Regions from separate parts of the Streptomyces sp. NPDC087428 genome, predicted to be linked through region 1. Evidence: riboswitches for the same ligand, from Rfam matches in the RefSeq annotation. Region 1 holds a riboswitch; the other holds the start of a gene.

Region 1 (4,203 bases):
TCAGCCGGCCGAGGTCGGGTTCGGCGCCGGTGAAGGTCTTCTGGTCCTCCCCCACGTATACCAGCGGAGGGTACCCGGCAGGCAGCGCGCCCAAGCCGATCACCAACGTGCCTTTCTCGGCGATCGACTTGGGGAGCCCGGCGCTGATCGACTTCACCTCGGACACCTTGAGCTGGGTCTCCTTGGCCGCGCCGTTGGAGAGTGCGCCGATGGTGACCGATCCGGCCGGCGCGTTGTCGGTCCTGGTCGCGGCGTCGCCCGCACCGCCGCACGCGGCGAGCCCGGCGGCGAGAGAGGCGACGGCCGCGGCGGCGGTGACACCGCGGAGGAATCTGCGGCGGCGGCTGAGAGAGGGGGTGCGGGTGAGAGTGCGCATGGTGGCTGTCCTTGTCGGGTGCGGTGAGGGCGTACGGATGAGGTCTGGCCGTGGAGCGGGTGACGGGATCAGAAGTGTTGGGTGAGAGGTGCCGGGATCAGAGCACCTTGCTCAGGAAGTCTCTGGTCCGCTCGTGCTGCGGGTGGTCCAGCACCTGCTCGGGCGGGCCCTGTTCGACGATTTGGCCCTCGTCCATGAAGACGACCCGGTCGGCGACCTCACGGGCGAACCCGATCTCGTGCGTGACGACCAGGAGGGTGGTTCCGCTGCCGGCCAGGTCCTTGATCACGGCCAGCACCTCGCCGACCAGCTCGGGGTCGAGCGCGGAGGTCGGCTCGTCGAAGAGGATGACGCCGGGCCGCAGGGCGAGGGCGCGGGCTATGGCCACGCGCTGCTGCTGCCCACCGGACAACTGCCGGGGGTAGGCGGCGGTCCGGTCCGCGAGACCCACCCGGGCGAGGAGGCCGCGGGCCAGTTCCCTCGCCTCCGGCCTGGTCAGCTTTCCGGTCGCCACCGGAGCCGCGGCCACGTTGTCCAGCACGGTCAGGTGCGGGAAGAGATTGAAGTTCTGGAAGACGAAGCCGATCTGGCTGCGCTGCGCCAGGATGGCCCGCTCGCTCAGCTCCTTGAGGCGACCGCGGTGTCTGCGTACGCCGATCAGCTCACCGTTCAGGCTGACATGGCCGATCTCGGGCTTCTCCAGGTGGTTGATCACCCGCAGGAGCGTGGATTTGCCGGACCCGGACGGTCCGAGGACGACCGTGACCTCGCCGGGGCGCACCGTCAACGCCACACCTTCCAGAACGCGTTGGGTTCCGTACCACTTGTGCACATCGTGCACCTCGACCGCGGCGGGGCGTACCGCGAGCACTCCGCCGGTCTCCTCCGTCCCAGCCGTACCGGCCGCCGCCTTCTCGGCCGTCCCGGTATTCCCGGTCGTCTCGGCGCTCATATCGCCGTCTCCTTCCGGACCCGGGCCCGCAGATCACCGAGGCCGGTCCGCAGCTTCTGCAACGGGGTCAGCGGCAGGGTGCGCAGCGCGCCCCGCGAGTAGTACCGCTCGACGTAGAACTGGATGACGGACACGACGCTGGTGAGAATCAGGTACCAGACGGTGGCCACCAGCAGCAGCGGCACGATGTCGCCGGGGTAACTGCTGCCCATGCTCTGCACGGAGCCGAACAGGTCGAGCAGCGAGACGTAGAAGACCAGCGAGGTGCCCTTGATCAGCCCGATCAGCTGGTTGACGTAGTTCGGGGTGATGGAGCGCAGGGCCTGCGGGAACACGATCTTCGCGAACTGGTAGCGCCTCGGGAGTCCGAGGGCCGAGGCCGCCTCGTGCTGGCCCTGGTCGACGGAGAGGATGCCGCCGCGGACCACTTCGGAGGCGTACGCCGCCTCATTGAGGCTCAGGCCGATGACGGCGACGGCCATGTCGGTGGCGAGGCGGGACTCGTCGAAGGTGAAGAACGCCGGGCCGAACGGCACTCCGATGCTCAGCGTCCGGTAGAGCGCGCTGAAGTTGTAGAGGAACAGCAGGACCACGATCAGCGGCACCGATCGGAACAGCCAGGTGTAGCCCCAGCTGACCGCACGCAGCACGGGGCTCGGGGAGAGCCTGGCCAGCGCCAGAAGCACGCCGCCGAGCAGACCCAAAGCGGCGCTGTACACGGTGACTTCGAGAGTGATGAGCAGGCCGTCGAGGATCGTGGGACGCAGGAACCAGTACGAGAACCGGTCCCACTGGTAGAAGGGATTGGTCACCAGGCCGTGGATGATCTGGGCGACCAGCACGAGGACGACGGCTGTGATGATCCAGCGGCCGGGGCGCAGCAGGGGAAGGACCCGCTGTGCCGCCAGGGGCTTCGGCGCGGCGGGCGGGTGGAGGCGGGGGGCCGCCTCGGCGGGCGGCGCTGATCCGGAGGACACAGCGATGCCAGGGGATTCACTCACGGAGGGCTCCAGCGGATTCGGACAGTCCGGACCGCGGACGGCGGCGACGCCGCGCCGATCGGGGACGAATCGGCGGGACGCGGCACACGGCACGGGACGGGGGCCGGGCGGGGAGAGGGCGCACCGCGACAGCGGTGGACGTCAAGAACGCGGAGAGCAGAGGCCCGGAAGGCAAGAGGCCTGGAAGAGCGAGGCCGGGGATGCCGTCAGGCTTGACAGAGAATGCGTGAAGCGGCGGTACACAGCGCGCTGTTGACGCGCTGAAGGTCGACGGAGCGGTCCGCGCAGAGCAGCAGGGCGCGGCCGCGGGACCGCCAGGCAGCCATCCCCTCAGCTGCGTGCATCGCTCTCACCGTCACCATTCCGCCCCTTGGGGCCTACACGTCCGCCGAACGTCATCCGGTCCGGTCCGAACCTGGGCACCCCACCGCGTACGAGGGTTGCCGGCCGGCGCACCAGGGATTTCCGCTGACGCTCATGACCGTTCCGCGCCGCAAGTTAGGCACGGCCGGAAACGAATGTCAACGCCGGTGACCACCAGGCGAGACGGCCCGTGCGGCCTTCTTGACGGCGTCACGTGACGCACCGAAACTGACATGGACGGTCACGATTGTCAGCGCCTCCGGTGCGGGATTCTCCTGCTCAGGCGGTTATCGGCCCCGGCCCGCTGGCAGGCAACCCTTCCACCGCGACGGGGTGCCCCGGGTGACGACCGGGTCCCGCCGGCGTGGCGGGGCAAGCGTGGTCTCGCGTCTCGCGAGCCCCGAAGTCGGGACCGGTGGGAATTGTCCAGGAACGGCTTGACGAGGCGCCTGCACATCGATCTGCTGCGTGTCTCCAGCGCTTACTAGCCCGGGACAGATCCGGACGCGTACCGGACCGCTCGGTCCATCCGGACCGGTACGAGAGCGCAGTCGTTCCACATCCGGCCGCTGGTGCCCACAAGGCGGCGGTGGCTTCCTCGTTCCCGCAGGGATTCCCACCGGGATTCCCATAGGAGAGTCATGCCCGAGACAGTTTCGCGCAGTTCCAGTTCACGCGGTTCCGGTTCGCGGGGTTCCGGCACAGGGAACTCGATTGCGTGCGGCCCGGTTTCCCCGGGGCCTGCTCCGTGCGCCACGCACCCTCGTCCCCCGGCTGCCGTGCAGCCCTCCCGTATCCACAGCCGGATCGGCGTCGGGCTGGCCGGCGGCTTCTACCCGGCACCGCACCGCTACGAGCTGTTCCTGTCGGCGAGTTGTCCGCGCTCGCTCCGCATCTCGATCACTCTCGGCCTGCTCGGCCTCAAGGACTCGGTCGCCACCACGATCCTGGGAAGCCCCACCGAGACACCCGGCGCGTTCGCCTCGCTGCGCAGCGCGTACGAGGCGACGGTGCACCACTACGACGGACCGCTGACGGCGCCCGCGCTGTGCGACCGGTGGAGCGGACGGATCGTCAGCAACCACACCCCCGACATCCTGCGCGACCTCGCGGGCCTGCTGTCCGGCCATGACGAGGCCCGCCCCTCCGCTCTGCGCCCGCCGGGCCTCATCGGGGACATCGACGCCCTCCGTGACCTGCTGGACTGCGACGTCACCCCGGATGCCGGGCCCGCCGAGCGATCGGCAACGCTGGACCTGCTGGATCACCCTCTCGCCCTGCGGCCTTACGCACTGGGCGCGGAGCTGACGGCCGCGGATGTGGACCTGTGGGTGGCGCTCGTCCGTCTCGGCCCGGCCTCACTCGACGACCGCCCTCGGCTCCAGGAGTACGTGAGCCGCCTCCGCGACAACGCCGCCTTCCCCGACGTGCCGGAGCAGGACGACGGCCCCCGGCTCGCGTAGTCGGGGGCACCGGGGCCGGTGAAGGCCCCGGTGCACACCTCGTTCAAC
Region 2 (4,203 bases), on a different contig from region 1:
AGACGACCGGGACCTCCTTGGCGACCAGGTTCATCCCGTCCCGGATGGGGTTGACGAGCGCCACGTCGGCCAGCCGGTACGCCGCGAGCGAGCGCGCGAAGTCGTCCTTGACGTGGAGCACGACCGGGGTCCAGTCCGCCGTGCCGTGCGCCGCGTTGACGGCGTCGGCGACGCGCTGCACCTCGGCCGTGTACTCCCGGTACACCGCGAGGTCCTGCCGCGAGGGGTAGGCGAACGCGATGTGGACGACCCGGCCGTGCCACTCGGGCCGCTCGTCGAGCAGGGCGCGGTAGGCGAGCATCCCGCGGACGATGTTCTTGGACAGCTCCGTACGGTCCACCCGCACGATCGTCTTCCGGCCGGGGCCCACCTGCTCGCGCAGCGCCGCCATCCGCTCGTCCACGTCCGCCTCGTGCGCGCGGCGGCGCAGGAAGTCCGCGTCGGCGCCGAGCCCGTGCACGCCGATGCGGGTGCGGCCGGTGCCGCCCAGGATCTCCGTGCAGCAGCCGATGAAGGCGTCCGCCCAGCGGCGGGTCAGGAAGGCGGCCCGGTCGGCGCCGAGGATGCCGCGCAGCACCTGCTCGGAGATGTCGTCGGGCAGCATCCGGAAGTAGTCGACGGGCGCCCACGGGGTGTGCGAGAAGTGGCCGATCCGCAGGTCGGGGCGGAGCTCGCGGAGCATCCCGGGCACCAGCACCAGGTGGTAGTCCTGCACCAGGACCGCCGCGCCCTCGCCCGCCTCCTCGGCGAGCGCCTGGGCGAAGGCCCGGTTGTAGGTCTCGAAGGAGGCCCACCGCCGGCGGAACTCCGCGTCGAAGACGGGTTCCACGGGGGTCTGGTAGAGCAGGTGGTGGACGAACCAGAGCACCGAGTTCGCGATCCCGTTGTACGCGTCGGCGTGCACGTCCGCGTCGATGTCGAGCATCCGTACGCCCGGCTCGCCGACCCCGCGGCGCACCGCCTCGCGGTCGCCGTCACCGAGTGCGGCGCAGACCCACATCTTGTCGTCCACGGCGCTCAGCCCGGAGACGAGCCCGCCCCCGCCCCGTTTCGCGTCGAGCGAGCCGTCCTCGCGGAGCGCGTACGAGACCGGACCGCGGTTGGACGCGACGAGTACCTGGGCGGCGGCGGGCTGAGGGGCGTGCTCGGAGACCATGCTGCGGAATCTAGCCCGATCCCGAACCGTCCAAACGTGCGTGCGGCCGTGCCCCGGTCACGCCGCGCGGCGTGAGACGTACTCCTCGATCTCGCGCATCGGCGGCCGCTCCTCGGTGTCCACCGGGTACGTGTGCGGGACGAAACCGTGTTCGCCGCGCTCGAACTGGGTCAGCGAGGGGCGGACCAGGTGCCCCCGGGAGAGCCGCAGCTGAGCGGTCCGGTAGATGGCCGCCGCCATCCGGCCGAGCGCCTGGCCGTCCTGGTGGCGGTGTTTCCTGACGCCGACGTCCACCTGGCCGAGCGCGTCCAGGCCGACGGTGTGCAGGGCGTCGACGAGCAGCCCCAGCTCCACTCCGTAACCGACCGGGAACGGGAGCTGTTCGAGCAGGGAGCGGCGCACGGCGTACTCGCCGCCCAGCGGCTGGACGAAGCCGGCCAGCCGCGGCCAGTGCAGATTGAGCAGCGGCCGCGCCACCAGCTCGGTGACCCGCCCGCCCTGGCCTGCGGTGTCCCCGAGGGGGCGGTCGTACATCGCCTTGACGAACTGCATCGAGGGGTCGGTCAGCAGCGGGCCGACGATGCCGGAGACGAAGTCGGCGGAGAAGTCCTTGAGGTCCGCGTCGATGAAGCAGACGATGTCACCGCCGGTCACCAGGAGTGACCGCCAGAGCACCTCTCCCTTGCCGGGGACGGCCGGGACCCGCGGCAGGATCGCGTCCCGGTGGATCACCCGGGCGCCGGCCCTGCGGGCGATCTCGGCGGTGGCGTCCGTGGAGCCGGAGTCGATCACCACGAGTTCGTCGACCAGCCGGACCTTCTCCATGAGCTCGCGCCGGATCACCCGGACGATGTCCCCGACCGTCGCCGCCTCGTTGAGCGCGGGCAGGACGACACTCACGCTCCCGCGGCGCGGGTCGCGGTCCCTGGCGGCCAGGAGCTGCTCCAGCGGGCGGTCGGCGGAGGACCAGGAACGCCTGGTCAGCCAGCCTTCGACCTCTTCCAGCACGGTCGATACTCCCTGTATGTGATCCATCTCGCGGTTCGGACGACTATCTCAACAGTCCAGTGCTTCGGTTACAGTCTTGAACAACGCAGATGGCCGTGGCATGCCGGGGTCCATCCGCTGATAAACGCCTGGATCCATGGTCCAGTGCCACAGCGCTCATCCAGAGGGACAGAGGGAACGGCCCGTTGAAGTCCCGGCAACCATCCAGCCGACCGCGAGGTCAGGTGGGGAAGGTGCCAATTCCGTCTTGTGGCGAAATGCGTCACGAGGAAGATGAGGAGAAAGGGCCTCGCCATCATGGCTGTGCAGACTGTTGCAGCAAACACCGAGTCTTCTGTGGATCTTGGTCCCGCCGCGGCGCTTTCCTGCCGCGAGTGCGGAGAGCGATTCGAGCTCGGCCCCCTTTTCGCCTGTGCGACCTGTTTCGGGCCGCTCGAAGTGGCGTACGACCTGCCGAGCGGCTCCCCGGACGAGCTGAAGAAGCGCATCGAGGCCGGCCCCGACAACATCTGGCGCTACGCGCCGCTGCTGCCGGTCCCCTCCGATGTCGCGGACAAGCCCAACCTCAACCCCGGCTTCACCAAGCTGGTCAAGGCCGACAACCTCGCCCGTGAGCTGGGCGTCACCGGCGGTCTGTACGTCAAGGACGACTCCGGCAACCCGACGCACTCCTTCAAGGACCGCGTCGTCGCGATCGCCGTCGAGGCCGCCCGCGCCTTCGGTTTCACCACGCTCTCCTGCTCCTCCACCGGCAACCTCGCCGGTGCGGTGGGCGCCGCCGCGGCCCGCGCCGGTCTGCGGTCCTGCGTGTTCATCCCGCACGACCTGGAGCAGGGCAAGGTCGTCATGGCCGCGGTGTACGGCGGTGAGCTGGTCGGCATCGAGGGCAACTACGACGACGTCAACCGCTTCTGCTCGGAGCTCATCGGCGACCCGCTCGGCGAGGGCTGGGGCTTCGTCAACGTCAACCTCCGGCCGTACTACGGCGAGGGTTCCAAGACGCTCGCGTACGAGATCTGCGAGCAGCTCGGCTGGCGGCTGCCCGACCAGATCGTCATCCCGATCGCGTCCGGCTCGCAGCTCACGAAGATCGACAAGGGTCTCCAGGAGCTGATCAAGCTCGGTCTGGTCGAGGACAAGCCGTACCGGATCTTCGGTGCCCAGGCCGAGGGCTGTTCCCCGGTCTCCACCGCCTTCAAGGCCGGTCACGACGTCGTGCGGCCGCAGAAGCCGAACACGATCGCCAAGTCCCTGGCGATCGGCAACCCGGCCGACGGCCCGTACGTCCTGGACATCGCCCGCCGTACCGGCGGCGCCGTCGAGGATGTCAACGACGAGCAGGTCGTCGACGCGATCAAGCTGCTGGCGCGCACCGAGGGCATCTTCGCCGAGACCGCTGGCGGGGTGACGGTCGGCGTGACGAAGAAGCTGATCGAGGCAGGCCTCCTCGACCCGTCGCTCACCACCGTCGTCCTGAACACCGGCGACGGCCTCAAGACGCTGGACGCCGTGGCCGCCACCTCGCAGGCGACGGCGACGATCAGGCCGAGCCTGGACGCCTTCCGCGCCGCGGGCCTCGGCACCGCCGGCTGACCCCACCCGAGACTCCAGGAAGGGCACCCACCATGAGCGTCAAGGTCCGTATCCCCACCATCCTCCGCACCTACACGGGCGGCCAGGCCGAGGTCCCGGCCGAGGGCGCGACCCTCTCCCAGGTCATCGAGTCCCTGGAGAAGAACCACCCGGGCATCGCCGCCCGCGTCCTGGACGACCAGGGCAAGCTCCGCCGCTTCGTGAACGTGTACGTCAACGACGACGACGTGCGCTTCGAGGGCGGCCTGGAAGCGGTCACCCCTGACGGCGCGGGTGTCTCGATCATCCCGGCCGTCGCCGGCGGCTGCTGACCCCCGGGACCCGAGCGGTCCCGCTCCACGCGTCACCGGAATTGCCCTCTCTGCGACAGAAGCGGAGGGGGCAATTCTGCATGGTTGAACGCGGTAGAGTGTGGGAAGTCCCCTCCGCTGCCCGTGCCCCCCGCA

Evidence for each region. A riboswitch is a leader RNA that binds a small molecule or an ion and turns the genes downstream of it on or off. The one in region 1 is predicted to bind S-adenosylmethionine.
Region 2: it holds a riboswitch for S-adenosylmethionine, as region 1 does, so the genes downstream of both, thrC (threonine synthase) here and ACIO3R_RS10905 (amino acid ABC transporter permease) in region 1, are expected to answer to the same signal.

Annotation. Positions count from the first base shown of each region.
Region 1 is NZ_JBIUXR010000004.1:308,479-312,681, forward strand. It holds gene ACIO3R_RS10895 (transporter substrate-binding domain-containing protein) at 1-376, opposite strand, end outside; gene ACIO3R_RS10900 (amino acid ABC transporter ATP-binding protein) at 474-1,328, opposite strand; gene ACIO3R_RS10905 (amino acid ABC transporter permease) at 1,325-2,329, opposite strand; SAM riboswitch class IV at 2,670-2,812, opposite strand; SAM riboswitch class IV at 2,932-3,077, shown strand; gene ACIO3R_RS10910 (putative leader peptide) at 3,130-3,180, shown strand; gene ACIO3R_RS10915 (cell envelope biogenesis protein OmpA) at 3,472-4,155, shown strand.
Region 2 is NZ_JBIUXR010000007.1:196,902-201,104, forward strand. It holds gene ACIO3R_RS16895 (trehalose-6-phosphate synthase) at 1-1,156, opposite strand, end outside; gene ACIO3R_RS16900 (glucosyl-3-phosphoglycerate synthase) at 1,214-2,164, opposite strand; SAM riboswitch class I at 2,318-2,444, shown strand; gene thrC (threonine synthase) at 2,462-3,757, shown strand; gene ACIO3R_RS16910 (MoaD/ThiS family protein) at 3,790-4,068, shown strand.